DNA from 4 places in the Syntrophomonas sp. UBA1041 genome. Region 4 is predicted to be linked to each of the others. Evidence: riboswitches for the same ligand, from Rfam matches in the RefSeq annotation. Region 4 holds a riboswitch; each other region holds the start of a gene.
What was found. A riboswitch is a leader RNA that binds a small molecule or an ion and turns the genes downstream of it on or off. The one in region 4 is predicted to bind cobalamin.

Region 1 (4,210 bases), on a different contig from region 4:
AGAGGAATATGGTATTGAAATTGATATGAATAAGGTTAATAGCAATGGATCCGGAATTGGTTTGGGCCATCCGATTGGAGCCACGGCTTTGCGTATCATCGTTTCCCTGTATTACGAACTTGAGAACATCGGCAAGACTGTTGGGGGAGCAGCGCTGTGCGTTGGAACTGGGCCCGCCATGTGCTCACTGTGGACAAGGGATATCTAAGGACCTCTTCTTTGTTTAAGCAGGTGATGGTTACAACGCCATCACCTGACTTTTTTGTGAATGTCCCCAGCGCATAACATATCACCGTCACTGCCTGCATCTGCTGTGATTCAAGTCTTCCTCCGGGGTATAATGTACCTAGGAGGATTTTTACTATGGAAAAAATCGATCTGAAGAAGCAGTATTCCCGCTTATACAATACCCCGCTGGGAAAAAATATCCTGGTCCGGGTGCCGGCCTTCAATTTCCTGATGATAAACGGGCAGGGTGACCCCAACACCTCCCCGGACTATAAAGAGGCTGTCGAAGCCCTTTACTCAGTGTCTTACGCCCTCAAGTTCCAGAGCAAAAAAGAAAGCCCCGATTATACTGTAATGCCCCTGGAAGGATTGTGGTATGGGGCTTCTGAACAGGTTTTTCTTACAGGCGATAAGGATAACTGGCAATGGACTATGATGATAATGCAGCCGCCATTTATTGAAGCGGGCATGGTTGAGCAGGCCAAAGCGGCTGCGGCCAAAAAGAAACCCCTTACGGCGCTGCCCCGGCTGCGCTTCGAATCCTTTGAAGAAGGCCTGGCAGCCCAGGTGATGTATGTCGGTCCTTATTCCGAGGAACATGACACCATAATGAAACTGCACCAATTCATCGGTGAGCAAGGCTACAGCCTGCGGGGGTATCATCATGAAATCTACCTTAACGATCCCCGCAAGACCACCCCTGCCCGGCTTAAGACCATTATCAGGCAGCCGGCAGGTTAAGGATGACCCGGATCGATTTCCAGATATCGCTGTCAGGTAAAGGGCTTTTGCTTTAATGGAATCATATTGGGTTAAAAAGCACGGGGAAGTGTGAAAATGACCGGCGAGGTGAATCACTCTCTACATATCATTCACTGTGATCTGGATGCATTCTACGCCGCGGTGGAACAAAACGACAATCCCTCCCTAAAGGGAAAGCCAGTCATAGTCGGGGGATCTGCCGCCTCGCGGGGGGTCGTTTCCACCTGCTCCTACGAGGCCAGGAAATTCGGAGTACGCTCGGCCATGCCCGCCGCTCAGGCCAGGCGTTTGTGCCCGCAAGGCGTATTTCTGCCGGTGCGCATGGAGCGTTACCTGGAGGTATCCCATCAGGTTTTTGCCATTCTCTCCGATTACACCCCCCTCATGGAACCAATTTCCGTTGACGAGGCTTTTCTTGATATCAGCGGAACTCAAAATCTCTTCGGCAGCCCGGAGGCTATTGGGCGGGAAATCAAACGCCGGGTCAGAAGCGAACTGGGCCTGACTATATCGGTGGGCATTTCTTATAACAAGTTCCTGGCCAAGCTGGCCTCCGACCTGAACAAACCGGACGGTTTGTGCATCATCCCCTATGACCGGGCCCTGGAAATAATAAGACCCCTGCCGGTCACACGGCTCTGGGGGGTGGGTGAAAAGGCCCGGCAAGCCCTGGAGCGGCTGGGGATCAAAACCGTCGGTGATGTACAGGACCTCCCAACCGGTTGGCTTGCAGAACGCATGGGCGCAAGCGGGCAGCATTACTGGGAATTAGCCCGGGGCATCGACACACGCCAGGTCGAAACCCATGAAGAGCGTAAATCCCTGGGCAGGGAGGTCACCTTTCCGGAAGACATTGATGATATGCAGATCCTGCAAAAAAACCTGGCTGCTTTCTCCGCCGAGTTGTGCCGTAAACTGCGCCGCGACAAGCTGTACTGTTCTACAGTAACCCTCAAACTGCGTTACAGCAGCTTTAAAACCATCAACCGCAGCCGGACTATCGCCCCCAGCCATGCTGATGTGGTCATCGGGCAGGTCGCTGATGAACTGCTGCAGAAGAGCTACCGGGGAGATTCTCCCTTACGCCTGATCGGCCTCAGCCTGGGAAAGCTATCATCGGCACCGGATTGGGAGCAGGGCGGCCTCTTCGAAGAATCTGCCCAATATGAAAAGGTGGATATGCTTATGGATCAGATCCGCCGGCGTTTTGGATCCAGGGTCATACAGCGCGGCAATCAGCTCCCAAGCCGGGGTGATGATTAGACCAAATTCCCCGGTGTCATTCGTTTTAGCAATTCAGAACCGCATCGGAATAATGACTCAGGGAAAGCGTTTTCCGGTGTCATTTGTACGCAAATTATTATGTTGGCATTTTTAAAGGATTGTATTATAATGGGGGCAACTCTAAAGTTGAAGCTACTGGTCCCGAGAGGGATAAAGGGAATCAGGTTAAAATCCTGAGCGGTCCCGCCACTGTAACCAGTACGAACCACACATTAGCCACTGAGGAATCGGGAAGGGGTGTGGGGAGGATGATCTGGGAGCCAGTAAACCTGCCAATAGCTTGCGAATAATCAGCCCCGCGGATAGGGTTTGGTTCGCATTTGGACGGTAAAGCTGTAGGCTTCTACTTTTGAGCAAGTAGAAGCCTTTTTTATTGGGAAATATGGAAGCAGGAAGTGAGTCTCGGTGCAGTTCCCACGACTGATGATCGCCGGCGTGCACAGCAGCAGCGGCAAAACCACAGTTTCATTGGGGTTGATGGCAGCTCTGAAGCGGCGCCGGATCAAGGTGCAGCCCTTCAAAGTAGGACCGGATTATATTGACTCCGGTTTGCACAGTCATGCCTGCGGTCGCAGTTCCCACAATCTGGACAGCTGGATGATGCCTCCTCAGGTGATGCAAACTGTGTTTGCCAAGAACGCCGCTTCGGCTGAGATATCCATCATTGAAGGGGTGATGGGGCTGTTTGACGGCTACCGGGGGGAGAGGATTGCCGGCAGCAGCGCCGAGGTGGCTTTGATGTTAAACACCCCGGTGGTTCTGGTGGTAAATGTAAAAAGCATGTCGCAGAGCTGTGTGGCGTTGGTTAAAGGCTTTATGGAATACCAGCCCGAGGTAGAAATCAAAGGTATAGTATTGAACCAGGCCTCTCCTTTTCATCGAGAATGGGTGCTTCCCAATCTGGAATCGGAGCTGGGAGTCAAAGTGCTGGGCTGTGTCCCCTGGCAGGAGAGTATATCCATTCCCGAGCGGCATCTGGGTTTGCTGCCCGCCGATGAACATGGGGAATTGGCAGACCATCTCCATAAAATGGCGGATTTGGTAGAGTCAAATCTGGATATGGAAGCGGTACTGGCCCTGGCCGGGGAAGCCAAGCCTATGGAACTCATCTGGCAAGCGCCTCAGGTTGAAAAGCGGACTGTTATCGGAGTGGCCAGGGATGCCGCCTTTAGTTTTTACTATCAAGACAGTCTGGACTACCTGTCTGAACTGGGAGCAGAGCTGAAGTATTTCAGCCCCCTGAATGATGCTTCTTTGCCGGAAGTGGATGGGATCTATGTCGGCGGCGGCTTCCCGGAAATGTTTTTACCGCAATTAAGCCGGAATTCCGGCATGCAGAAGGCTCTGCGCCAGGCCCACCGGATGGGCATGCCCATACTGGCGGAGTGCGGCGGGCTGATGTATTTGTCCCGGACCCTGAAGGACTGGGAAGGCAACTCCTGGCCCGGAGTGGGGCTGGTGCCGGGTGAGATCATTATGACCCGGAAGCTGCAGGAACTAGGCTATATTAAGGCTATTGCCCTGAGAGACACAGTAATAGCCGGAAAAGGCGAGGTATTGCGCGGGCACGAGTTTCATTACTCAACCCTGGAGGGTATCAACCCGCAAGACTGTGCTTTCGGACTCGAAGGAGGCATGGGGCGGGGAGTAAGCCGGGGCGGATATGCCGAGGGTTCACTGTTGGCTTCATATCTGCATCTGCAGCTGCGGGCCAATCCCAAAGCAGCCCGGCGTTTTGTGGAGGCCTGCGCTGAATATGGAAATAGATAGAAATTGGTGGAAATGGATTAAATCTGAGTCTGCTAAAGAGAAATGCTGATACAGGAGGAGGTGGGCTCATTGAAGGCCATGCGCTGGGGTTATTCCACCGGAACTTGTGCTGCCGCTGCCAGCAAAGCCGCTTTGATAAGACTATTGCAGGACAGAGTGGCGGCCT
Region 2 (4,210 bases), on a different contig from region 4:
TAATTCATCTGCAAATGCAACCTAGTAAATATGGTTTCACCGTATTAATGTAAAAAGAGCGGACAACTCATAATAAATTGAGTTTCCCGCTCTGTAAGCCCATATTGCCTTATACTAATATAAGCAGTTGAAAAAACAATCTTACTCAGCCATGATAGCATACTATCGGAAAGAAATCAAAATCACGGCAAAACCGGTTTTGACTGATTCTGTCCCCAGGGACACTATTGCCGGGCCCAGGTGCTTAAATATTCAGTAATATTGGCATCTGTATTTGTTACGGCTTTGCTTTACCCCGGAGCCTGACAGCTCAAATCTGGCTGCTGCGCCAGGCGGATATGTCCTCCCATTCGGTAAGGCTTATATGCATCTCGACCAGTCGGCTTGCCACCCCTTGCTGCTTTAAGCCCGTCATAATGCCTTGCACGTATTCCGCCTTTTCCGGCGGGTAGACTGATGCCCGGGGCAAATCCACCATCATGTACGGATCGCCCTCTTTGTAGTATCCCGCTTCGGTTTTAATCGCCAGCATTTTAATCACCATGCTCCTCCTCTCCGGGGTGACAAATCGTCGGGAATGTCTTTTACATCTTCTCCAAAAGCTGGTTAAGCCTGATAATGCCCCGTTCCGGGCGTTGATTTTGTGCTGACACCCATGCTCTAAGCTTTTGCAGGGCCAGGCCCTTGTTAATCATTTCCCTGGCAGCCTGCAGGCAGTCGGCCAGAGATGACTCCGGTCTGGTAACATAGATGACCAGTGCGGCATTCAGGCAGGCAATATCGGTGCGGGGGCCGTTTTCCAGCCCCGCAATCACCCGCAGGAATTGCAGGACCTCCTGTTCCCTGTCGATATGGGGCCTGAGATCCTCCAGACTGGCCTGTTTAATTCCGTAATCCTGCGGGTAAAAAGAAAACTCGCGAATTGAGCCGTCGGGATACAATTCTGCCACCAGGGTCTCTCCCAGGGTGGAAGCCTCATCCATGCCCTGTTCGCCGCCGGCGTCCAGCCCGTGTACCACCAGGGCGCGCCGGTATCCTATTTCGTTCATCACCCTGGCTACCGGGGTCAGCAATCCCCGGTCGTAGACGCCGCGGACGGCATAGCGGGGCAGGGCCGGGTTGGCCAGGGAGGCCGCAATGTTCAGAACTGTTCCGAACGAAATCTGGGATAAAATTCTGCCCAGGCTTTGATGAATATGCGGGCTCATACCATTAAAGATACCGATACCAGCCGTTTCAATGCTGTGTTTCACCAGTTCCGGTGGACCTTCAACATCAACGCCCAATGCTTCTAAAAGGTCGATGGTTCCGCAGCTGGAGGTAATGGCGCGGCTGCCGTGCTTGGCCATCACCACTCCCGCAGCTGCCGCAATGATAGATGCGGCAGTACTGATGTTAAACGTTTTCAGGCTATCCATCCCGGTGCCGCAGTTTTCCACCACATCAGCATGGTTATCCAGGGCAACCTTGCAGGTGTCATGTTCATATATAGCCTCCCAGATCCCGGCAATCTCTTCAGCGGTCTCACCTTTGGCGGCCAGGGCGCTCAAAAATGCGCCCTGATGCATGGCCGACTGACGATCCAGCAGAACTTCACTGAATACTGTCTTGGAACGGTCCCGCGGCAGATCAACCTGGTTGATCAAATCAGCAATAGTCCGGCCAAATTCCTGTGCGCATAATGACATCTCACATTACCTCCCTTTTTTCATATCCATCGCTATTTTCATTTCCTTCCCCGCAGCTATCAAATCCAACCCTTCTTGCAGTTCATCCAGTCCGATACGCCTGGAAATCAGGTCTTTGACCACCACATCCCCTCTTTCCATCAACTGCATGGCGGAGCGGTTATTACGTATGGAGCATCCATATGCGCCGATAACGGTTAGTTCCAGGTAGTGAAGCAGGTTCCATTCATCATTGGTGAAGCCCGGCTGCTGTGACATCCCGCTGAAGAATCCAATCCGCCCCCGCTTGGAGCATACCTGCAGGGAGCTTCTGAAGGCATTGGGATCGGGACAACAAGGTATGACGACATCAGCCTGGCCGTGATCTGTAATGACCGTGAGCGCCTTTCTGAGCCCTTCAAGATCAGCCAGTAAGTGGCATCTATTTTCCAAATCCTGCAGACGCATCATTCTATCAGGATGGCTCTCCACTATGAAGATCTCTTCAGCCCCCCGGCTCCTGGCCAGCCGGGCGTTTAATATTCCCAGGGGACCGCCCCCCCAAATCAGGACTGCATCACCATGACCGACATGCAAAGCGTCCTGCATATTAATGGCACAGGCCAGAGGCTCTGACATACAGGCTTCTTCAAATGACAATCCCGCCGGGATGTGATTGAGAATGCCCCTCTGGGCCGCCGCAGCAGGTATGTGCAGATACTCCTGAAAGCCTCCGTCACGGTGGAATCCCATGATTTCCACCCGGTCGCACAGGTGGTCCAGACCTTGCCGGCAAAAATGGCAGTTTCCGCAGGGCACACCGGGTGAAACCTGCACCCGGTCCCCGGGGCGGAATTCAGTCTGACTGCAGGCCTCAACCACGGTGGCGGTTATCTCGTGCCCGAGCACTCGGGGAAGCCGCAGATCCCGCTGTCCGATGGTGTAGGCTTTCATATCAGTACGGCACAAGCCGCACACCTCGGTTTTTAAAATGACATCCCCCTCCTGGCATTGAGGTTCGGGACGGTCTTCAATACGGATGCTGCCGATGGTCTCCAAAACCGCTGCTTTGATTTCATTCACCCCCATAAAAAATAAAAAACCCATACCTCAAAAAGGTATGGACTCTCCAATTCCGCACCAGGTTTTTGCCTTTCGGCTTCAACCTTAAGCTACAGGCAGGTCTCCTGACTCAGCTTCTTCACCGGCATGCCCCTTCCCCCTTACCGGAGTGGCTGCGGCATCGGCTCAGCATTACAGTGGCGGGCCCGCCCGGGATTTGCACCCGGTTCCCTATTCTCCCTGTCGGGCACCTGCAACTCTCATGGCCTATTTTTTTGTTTATACTAGGATGAATTCCCGGTTTTGTCAAGGCAAGATTTTCCCTGCTCCGCTATGAGAACTGCTTCAGGGTGTACGGGTGGAGACGTGAGGCCGGCTTCACGGTGCTCTTTATTCAGTTTATCCCACCACGCAGCATGGCGATGTATTACGTACTCCCTATCGATATAGCCTGTGAACATACTTGCTACCAGGGGCCGGTTAGCCTTGATGAGAAACGCTGCCAGGTGAACAATAACCGAAAGCAGCAATATCACGGTAAACAGATTATGAATCTGCGCCAGCCAGAATACCGTACCCACTGAAAATTCCATCCCGGGCAGGTTTTTATATACCTTCAGTATTCCGGTTACAATCAAGGCCATTACCGAGAAAGCAGTCACCGCGAAGGCCAGGCGTTGTTCTGCCAGATATTTGTCATTTTCCGGTTCCTCGGCCAACCCCAGCATGGAAGCAAATATCTGCATGGACTCCTTAAAATCACCCCTGCGGGGTATGATGTCCCATCTTTTACTGACAATTAAATAGGTCACATAATAGGCACTTATAAATATTAATGCCATAGCTGCCAGATAATGCAGATACAATGTAGCCAGAAAATTGCTCGACCAGGCCAGCCCCGGTAGTTGGTCCACATAATATCTTTTGTAAACGGGCATTTGTCCAAAGCCGGTAAACAACAGGACAAAAATAGACATCGCGGTAACCCAATGAGTAAAGCGTATAGCTGTATTGTGGCGCTTAATCTTCAACGTCATTGCCCCCTTTCATAATCTGGTAAGTACTTATTCCTGCTGCCAATACCCCGGCAACAGGAGCCATTAATAAACCGCTCAAGATATTACCAGGCTCGTCAAGTGGGTTTTCAATATTTACCGCCATATCGACTCTGCCAGTCGTGCCGTCCAGATCCTGGTCGATAATGGCAAGATTGATAACTTCAAAAGGTATCATGGAAATATAGAAATTAGCTGTTCCACCGTTCTCCTCATCTCCGTACACATAGCCTTGATTCTGGCGGGCCCAGTTCTGTGCATACTCATGCAGCTCATACTGAGGGCCAAACATAATAGCATTCCTGGGACAGGCGTTTACGCAGGCCGGTTGCTGTCCCTGCTTGATCAGATCATGGCACATGTCACATTTATACATAACTCCTCCTCCAGCCAAATCCGGGACTACTTCCAAATACAGCCCTACCC
Region 3 (4,210 bases), on a different contig from region 4:
GTGAAGTTAAATGTCCGGCAAAACCCCGGTAGCCGCAGCGGGACTGTTGGGCCACGTAGATGTCCTGGGCGGTTTGCAGAAAGATAAAGATATTCATATAGATTAATCCCATCAGATCGACTGCCACACCGGGAAGCTTGAACAAGCGCAGCACGTAAACCAGCTGCACCACTGGCGTAGTCAAGGCCAGCAGATACATGGCACTTACACAGGCCAGACTGCGCAAAAGCAGGTTTATAGCCTCCTGTAAAGACTGGGGGGAAACGCCCCACCACATGCCTCCGGCATAAACCCCCGGCCAGATACCAGTTGAAAGCGTGCTGTTGGTTATGGCCACGCTCACGCAACCCACCGTCAGGAATACCAGGGGAATTGCCATTAAACCAAGATATAAGCGCCAGGAGACCCTGGCTTTCCCCACCAGCAGGGCGAATATTGCCAGGATTACCAGACAGGAAATGGTTCTGGAATCAAGTGCCAGAACCACTACCAGGATGGCCAGGGTCAGACCAAGCTTAACAGCCGGATGCAGCAGGTACCAGGGAGAATTGTAGGCGGCCTGGTCTATGCTGTTCATGCCTGAGCCCTGCCTTTACTCCTGCCTATGCTGTAGCCCAGATAGTAACATATGAATCCTGTCCCCAGGGCCGCTTGCAAGGCGAACAGCAGGGATTCGATTTCTCCGCTGGGAGGCTCCCATATTGGGTTGAACCAGGGTTCATAGCCGGGATTGATTTCTTCGATGACACCCTCAGCCTGCCCGTCGGCTCCGCCAAACTCTGCGCCTTGATTACTATATAAGGCGTAGACTACCAGACACAACATGATGGCGATCAATATAAGATTTCTCTTCACGCCTGCTCACCTCCGATGCTCATGTCACGCAGGCTTTCCACTTCCTGCCGGTTGTACGCATATAACAAATCCACCACTAATACGGTCAATATGCCTTCTATTATAGCGATAGGTACCTGTGTCACTGCAAAAATGCCGGTGAATTTGATCAAAGCCCCATAAAAACCGTCGGGACCTCCCGGGTAGGCTAAAGCTAATTGCAGGGCAGTAACGCAGTAGGTGGCAAGACTTCCCAGCGCCGCCCCAATGAGTACTGCAGCCCAGTGGGGCAGCCTGGTCTTTTTTAGGAGGGCGTAAACGCCGTAAGTCACTAGCGGGCCTACGATTGCCATAGACATGACATTGGCGCCAAGAGTGGTCAACCCGCCATGGGCCAAAAGAAGGGCCTGGAATAATAAAACGATCAGGCCGATAAGCACCATTACGGCAGGCCCGAAAAGAATGGCTCCCAGGGCCACCCCGGTAGGATGGGAGCAACTGCCGGTGACAGATGGCAGTTTTAGTGCCGAAAGCACGAAAGTAAAGGCGCCCGCAAAGGCTAACAACAGCATGGCTCTGGGGTTTTGGGCCACCAATTGCCGGGTTTTTCTGATGCTCAGGTAAAGAAAAGGCAGCATTAAGACAAACCAGGCCACAGCCCAGGGCAGCGGTAAGAATCCTTCCATTATGTGCATTCCGAATGATAACAAGATAGTTAACCTCCTTCCTGGTTACGATCAGTTCACTCTTTTAATCAGCTATATCAGGCAAATCAATTAAGTCTATTCCCCCCTATCGCTGTATTAAATCCATTAACTGCTTTATCCCGCAGGCGGTAGGATATTGTTGCGAGGTCTTTCTTTTGATGACAACAATAGTCAGATTAAGATCCAGGGCGGCCGAGATTTTGGTGTCTGCGCCGCCCATTTTGCCGCTGTCCCGCGTCACCACGACATCCGCATTATAAGTCTTGAATAATGTTTTGTTAATTTTGCGGGAAAAGGGGCCTTGCATGGCCACGATATCATGGATAGGAATTCCAATATCCTGGCATTTCTTTACTATTTTCCAGTCCGGCAGTACGCGGACTACAAACCGGGTCCCCTGCAGGCGGGAGTCATTGCAGAAGCTGTCCAGGCAATAGCTCCCGGTAGTTAAGAATACATTTCTGGCGCCGATTTCAACTAATTTGTCCACCGCATCTGCAAATGAATATACCGTGAACAATAACGGCGAAACAGGCAGTTCCAATTCCTCCCGGTAATAGCGGATATATCGAGGTGCGGGGGTGATCTGGTTTATGGCTTCGAAAAGGCCGCTGCTGCTCTCGGAGCTGGCGTCAATCACTATTTTCACCTCTTGGTCATTAACAAACTGCATCAAATCCAGGTTATGATCAGGCAGGAGATGACATCCCAGTCCGGCGTCGATAATGTGGTGACGGCAGGAAGAATTGGTTGGATAAACAACCACCTGACAACCGCATTCAATAATCCGTGCCATGATCTCGGGGGCTTCTTTAATTCCTGCGACCAGCATAATCAACCCATTTCCCTCCCTGCTTACAGGCATAAAAAATAGCAGCACATCTTGAAACCTCACCTTGGCGGTGACAGCAAGAACAGGCTGCTTACTGGCTCAGGTATCATCGTGTCACCAGATCTGGCAGACACTCTCCCAATACAGTCACTGGCTCGGTTTGGCACCGATTGTCTTTTCAGCCGTTTCCCTCAGGAAAAGGCGCCCTATGTTTATTCAATATAAAAACCCTGTACCGTATGATACAGGGTTGTGGTTCACGACCATCGTACACACCCATGCACCGTGGGCTAATGTAGACTAAATAGAATGCAGCAGGTTTCCTGACTGAGGTTCATCGCCTTTTACGCCTTCCCAGATCTTCATCCAGTGGCATTCAGTAAAAGGCTCCCCATTACAGTGGCGGCACCGTGATGGATTTTCACCATCTTCCCTGTGTCATTCTTCACTGTTATTTAGTTAAGTCTTATTTTATCGGTTTTGGGCAAATATTTCAATCTTTTTTGGTACGCAAATTAAAACCTTTTTCAAAAACCTGGCATTTAATAAAGTTACTTCACTTGACCTGTTTCAAGGCCTCTACGAGGCGCAGGTTTTGATCGCGGCCTTTTACGGCGATGCGGAAGTAATATGGGGATAGGTTTGCGAAATTCGAGCAGTTGCGGATTAAAATACCGCGGGGACCCAGGCGCTCCTGCCACTCGTCTGCCGTAAGGCCGCTTTTTTCCGCGTCGATGAGCAGGAAGTTGCTTACCCCGGGGAATACCTGCAAAAACGGCAGCTCTTGCAGCCGCTCTATGAATAACTGCCTTTCCTGATTGACAAAGGCGATGGTCTTTTCCATATAAGCCACATCAGCCAGCGAAGCCCGCCCGGCCGCCAGAGCCAGGGTGTTGATCCGCCAGGTGGGGAGCAAAAACTCCATGCGTTTGATATGTTCTGCACAGGCTGCCGCATAACCCAGACGCAGGCCGGGAATAGCAAAAAATTTGGTTAAGGATCCCACCACTACAAGGTGGGGATTGTGCTCCACCTCCTGGCTTATGGAGAGTTCCCGGCCGGCGAAATCCAGAAAGGCCTCATCAACCACCATAACTCCCCGGACGTCCTGCACATAAGCGGCCAACTCCAGCAATTCCTGCGGTTTAAAAAGATTGCCGGTGGGGTTATTGGGATTACCGATAAATATCAGGTCACCGGGCTGCAGGGCCTCCCTGATCTCTGGCAAAGGCAGCCTAAACTGTTTATCGGCATCCAGGGCAATTCTAACCACCCGCGGGTTTTCCAGGCCTTCTCCGTATTCGGAAAAACAGGGGGCCAACAACAAGAGCCGCCCTTTATAAAACATCCTTCCCAGAAGGTAGATTAATTCCGAACCGCCGTTGCCCAGGACCAAATTGGCCTTATCCACCCCCAGGTGCTGAGCCAGGGCCAGTTTACAGGAATCGCCGCACGGTTCGGGATAGTGAGTCAGCTGTGAGATATTGCTTTCAATTGCCTCCAGGGCTTGCGGCGACGGTCCCAGAGGGTTGATGTTGGCGCTGAAATCCAGGATCTCGTCAAGCGCTATCCCCCACCTCTGGGCGGCTTTCCACACATCGCCGCCATGAACCGGTTTGCATAAATGTTGACTGCCCATAACACCTCCTACTCTGAACTGTCTAACCCCACCAGCGGGATAACAGAACTCCCAGGACTACCGCCTCTGCACTTACCAGGAGCATGATGCTAAGGCTTTGCTTGATGTGATCTATTTGCATCGGATGAAGGGGCTGACCCATTACCGCCCGCGGTGAGGCAATGCCGCCGTAATAATTGAGGCCTCCCAGCTGTATCC
Region 4 (4,210 bases):
GTTCCTGATGGGCAGCGATTTGAGTCTGGTTTCCATGATCGGCGTAATCTTGCTGATGGGCCTGGTAACCAAGAATGCCATACTGTTGATCGACTTTACCAAGCAAGCCCGGGCCAGGGGAGTGGAACGCAATCAAGCCTTGCGGGAGGCTGCCGCCACCCGCCTGCGCCCTATTTTAATGACAACTACCGCTATGATACTGGGAATGGTGCCAGTGGCCATGTCCCTGGGAGCAGGAGCCGAATGGCGGGCCCCGATGGCCCATGCCACTATCGGAGGCCTGATCACCTCCACCTTGTTGACTCTGGTGGTGGTGCCGGTGATCTATACCCTTTTCGACGACTTGACTCATTGGCGTAAAAAGCCTGTGCCTGAGGACATTGAAGCGAGCCCAACTGCCGCACCGGACGGTTTGCATGCCACTAGCCCAGAACGGGACGGTTATTCGCCATAAACAGTTATATAACTGACGGTTGTCAAATATATTGAAAAATACCGCCATGCAGGAGGTTGAACTATGTGGATCATATACACTGATAAGCAGGGAGACAACTATCCCCTTGAAATCGGCTTTAAATTGATCGACTCTTCCGAAATCTGCCATGATTATGACCGGATTACCGGCTACTGCCGGGAGGGATGCCCGGATTATGCCTCCGGGGGCTGTCCGCCTTACGCCCCGGCCTTGGCGGAGGTAGCGGTAAAATACCCTTACGGTATTTTGATCTATGCCAAGTTTCTTTCCCGCTTTAAGCCGGCCGGGATGGCGGCTGAAGATTTCAGCCTGCAGGACCTGGTTCTGTCAGATATGCTGAATCAACTGGGCTATGCGGTTATAGGCCAGCATCCGGATAGCTTGTTTTTCTTGAACTGCGGTCACTGCCAGGGATGTGGCACGGAAACCTGCAGTTTCAAACTGGGTGAGGAGAGCTGCCGCAAGCCTGAACGGCGCGCTTATTCCATCGCCGCTACCGGAGTGGATGTGACCCAGACCCTGAAGGATGTTTTTGATATCACCCTGCAATGGATCAAGGAAGGCAATCAGACCGAATACATCATCAAGGTCATGGGGCTGCTCAGCCCGGACCCCGAGTTGCCGCAGGCCATTGAACAGCGGATGGAGCCGGTATTGAACAGTCTGGAATGCATAAAATACCAGGTTGGCAGCTCTGAAGCGGGGCTGATTTTGGAAGAGAGATATTCAGTTACTCTATAGATCGGATTATTTTTGTGCTTGTCAGTATTTCATGTGCAAGTATATAATTAAAAAAATTGAATTACCTTATGTTTCGGGTGCCCCTTTAGGGGATAATAGGGAATCAGGTGCAAGACCTGAACGGACCCGCCACTGTAACCGGGGAGTTCCAAGCCGTATAGCCACTGGGAAACTGGGAAGGCTGGCTTGTATCTAAGGAGCGTTTGATCCGGGAGTCAGGAAACCTGCCTGTAAAACATCTGGTTGAGAATGAAGGTAAAGTTCTCAGGCCTTAATGGCTTGGGGACTTTTTAATTTTGGCTAATACTAAAGGAGGTTTTATCAAATGGAACGACTGGAAGCAACCTTGCAGAGTATTGGAGAACCGAACCTTGAAGCGGCGCAAGCAGCGCAGAAGCGCCTGGACAATCTCACCAAACCCCTGGGCGCCCTGGGGATTATGGAGCAGATCGTAGTGCGCCTGGCCGCCATCCAGGGTAAAACTATCCCCGAACTGGGGGCTAAAGTGGTTATGGTCATGGCCGGCGACCATGGGGTGGTGGCCGAAGGAGTCAGCGCCTATCCCCAGGAGGTCACCCCGCAAATGGTACTGAACTTCCTTAATAACGGGGCCGCCATTAATGTTTTTTCCAACTATACCGGCTCCAAAGTGGTGGTCACAGATGTGGGAGTGATGGGTCCGGCCATTGAGCATCCCCGGCTCAATGTTCGCAAAATCCGGGAGGGAACCCGCAACATGGCCCGGGAAGCAGCCATGACCGAAGCTGAAGCAGTGGCTGCTATTGAAGTGGGAATAGAACTGGTTCAGGCCGAGATCGATGCCGGGGCGGCCCTGGTGGCCACCGGGGAGATGGGAATCGGAAACACCACTCCCAGCAGCGCCATTCTGGCTGTATTTAGCGGGGTTGATCTGGATATAATCACCGGCCGCGGCACCGGACTTGATGACAGCGGCCGCCACAAGAAAATCGCGGTAATCAAACAGGCCCTGGAGCTAAACCAGCCCGATCCCGGCCAGCCGCTGGATGTGCTGAAGAAAGTAGGGGGACTGGAAATCGCCGCCTTGACCGGTGTCATTATAGGCGCTGCAGCCCGGCGCGTACCGGTGGTAGTGGATGGCTTCATTTCCAGCGCGGCTGCTCTCATGGCATGCAAGATGAATCAACGTTGTCAGGATTTTCTGTTTGCGTCCCATCTTTCCCAGGAGCCCGGGCACCGCATTATGCTGGAATATATGGGCCTGCAACCTATCCTGCACCTGGATCTGCGGCTGGGCGAAGGCACCGGAGCGGTTTTAACCTTCCCGATCTTTGAAGCGGCCGTAAAAGTTATGAAAGAGATGGCCACCTTCGGAGAAGCCGGCGTTTCCAACAAAGAATGACACAGATACACGGACAAGACCTAATGGAAGGGCCAGCCACTACCTTCCAATAGCGATACGTAGGCTGATCCATGTACACTTATAGCCCCGGGGTATGGAACATATGTTCAGTCCAGAGGAAGCCAATGGCGGCGCTAACACTTAACCGGGTCAGTATATTTAAAAAAGGCTGTTCTTGGAACAGCCTCTTTCTACCAAACAAACTTATGCCGAATGATCGGCTGTCTTCACGGGTTACCCCACACTGGCTAAAAGCCGCCCTGATCCGTTTATTTTTAGCCCGCCGTATAACCTCCGTCAATTACTAATTTTTGACCTGTCACAAAGGATGCTTCATCGGACATTAGAAATACTGCAGGCTTGGCAATTTCAGCAGGAACTCCCATGCGACCGCCATATTTACCGCGAGGTACGATTTCTTTATCTTTTACCGGGTCATTACATAATGGATGTAATGCTGCTAATTGCGCAAAGTCAAATGCTTCTGTCGCCAATGAATCTTGGGCTGCCAAATCATTTTTATCGGCAGCTACAGCTGCTTGGAATAATGGGGTCATAATATAACCTGGATTTACAGTATTTACACGTATACCGTAATCCGCCAATTGCAGGGCCAATGCTTTTGATAAACCAACTACGCCATGTTTACCCATTGTATATTGAATTAAATTGAAGCGTTCAATAAAAACTTCACCGGTTTCACAATTTACAACTTTAGGACGACCGGCAACCCCGTGAATACTTGAAACCATCACGATTGAACCTTTTATTCCATGTTTGATCATTAAACGAGAACCATATAAGGCTGTATAGAATACCCCATCTTCATTAATGCTTTGAATAAATTTGCGGGATTTTAAAACTTCTTCCGGGTCTTTATCGAAATCTTCCGCAGTTACCACACCGGCATTAGCCATTATTGCATTTACAACGCCATAAACCTTTTCTGTAATTTCAAATAATTTTTCAACATCTTTAGGTTGAGATACGTCAGTGTGAACAAAAGTTGCGCGTCCTTCACCGTATTGATCGTTTAATTCCTTAACAAAAGCTTCACCTAATTTGTCATTAATGTCGGACACAACTACCCCTCTTGCCCCTTCAGCCAATGCTTCACGAACTGTTGCTGATCCGATAGAGTCAAAACCAGGAATTGCTGAAACTGAACCTGTCACTACTACCACTTTGCCATCCAATTTACCCATTATAAATTCCACCTTTCTAAAATCTTCTCTCTCAGGTATTTTTACTTATGATAGAGGGTATTTCCTAATGGAGGGAGGCTATGATCACCGTGAAATACCCTGATAAGGGCAAAGCGCCATACCCAACTATCATCGCCCTGAATCATCGTTTGCACATCACCTCTTTCTTTTCGTTTATGCTTGAAAACAAAGGGCCAATATCCTTACTGTCATCTAATAAGACTTTTCATAAGAATACTGGTCTGTCTTGAAGCCGCCCATAAAGGTTTCTTCGCGATCCACCAAGATATGTAATTGTAATTTTCGCTATTCGGTCAATACCCGGTCAAAAACCACCACATGAATCCAGAAATCACGTTCCGGCTCAACATCATAGGTCTGGTGAATAGCCTTGGCCTGCAGTTTTTC

Region 1: another riboswitch for cobalamin. It lies ahead of B2633_RS09590 (cobyrinic acid a,c-diamide synthase CobB); the one in region 4 lies ahead of cobT (nicotinate-nucleotide--dimethylbenzimidazole phosphoribosyltransferase).
Region 2: another riboswitch for cobalamin. It lies ahead of B2633_RS00635 (alcohol dehydrogenase catalytic domain-containing protein); the one in region 4 lies ahead of cobT (nicotinate-nucleotide--dimethylbenzimidazole phosphoribosyltransferase).
Region 3: another riboswitch for cobalamin. It lies ahead of B2633_RS09665 (precorrin-6A/cobalt-precorrin-6A reductase); the one in region 4 lies ahead of cobT (nicotinate-nucleotide--dimethylbenzimidazole phosphoribosyltransferase).

Annotation. Positions count from the first base shown of each region.
Region 1 covers NZ_DCEA01000066.1:3,554-7,763, forward strand. The annotation lists gene B2633_RS09575 (thiolase family protein) at 1-208, shown strand, start outside; gene B2633_RS09580 (GyrI-like domain-containing protein) at 364-969, shown strand; gene B2633_RS09585 (DNA polymerase IV) at 1,066-2,253, shown strand; cobalamin riboswitch at 2,394-2,565, shown strand; gene B2633_RS09590 (cobyrinic acid a,c-diamide synthase CobB) at 2,680-4,044, shown strand; gene cbiD (cobalt-precorrin-5B (C(1))-methyltransferase CbiD) at 4,087-4,210, shown strand, end outside.
Region 2 covers NZ_DCEA01000003.1:23,788-27,997, forward strand. The annotation lists gene B2633_RS00625 (hypothetical protein) at 311-541, opposite strand; gene trpD (anthranilate phosphoribosyltransferase) at 585-1,688, opposite strand; gene B2633_RS00635 (alcohol dehydrogenase catalytic domain-containing protein) at 1,695-2,774, opposite strand; cobalamin riboswitch at 2,828-2,999, opposite strand; gene B2633_RS00640 (formate dehydrogenase subunit gamma) at 3,014-3,760, opposite strand; gene B2633_RS00645 (4Fe-4S dicluster domain-containing protein) at 3,750-4,210, opposite strand, start outside.
Region 3 covers NZ_DCEA01000066.1:18,156-22,365, reverse strand. The annotation lists gene cbiQ (cobalt ECF transporter T component CbiQ) at 1-577, opposite strand, end outside; gene B2633_RS09675 (energy-coupling factor ABC transporter substrate-binding protein) at 574-855, opposite strand; gene B2633_RS09670 (energy-coupling factor ABC transporter permease) at 852-1,544, opposite strand; gene B2633_RS09665 (precorrin-6A/cobalt-precorrin-6A reductase) at 1,627-2,406, opposite strand; cobalamin riboswitch at 2,670-2,841, opposite strand; gene cobD (threonine-phosphate decarboxylase CobD) at 2,930-4,012, opposite strand; gene cbiB (adenosylcobinamide-phosphate synthase CbiB) at 4,035-4,210, opposite strand, start outside.
Region 4 covers NZ_DCEA01000112.1:10,111-14,320, forward strand. The annotation lists gene B2633_RS16560 (efflux RND transporter permease subunit) at 1-454, shown strand, start outside; gene B2633_RS16565 (DUF2284 domain-containing protein) at 518-1,216, shown strand; cobalamin riboswitch at 1,275-1,462, shown strand; gene cobT (nicotinate-nucleotide--dimethylbenzimidazole phosphoribosyltransferase) at 1,542-2,597, shown strand; gene B2633_RS16575 (SDR family NAD(P)-dependent oxidoreductase) at 2,873-3,802, opposite strand; gene B2633_RS16580 (Na-translocating system protein MpsC family protein) at 4,109-4,210, opposite strand, start outside.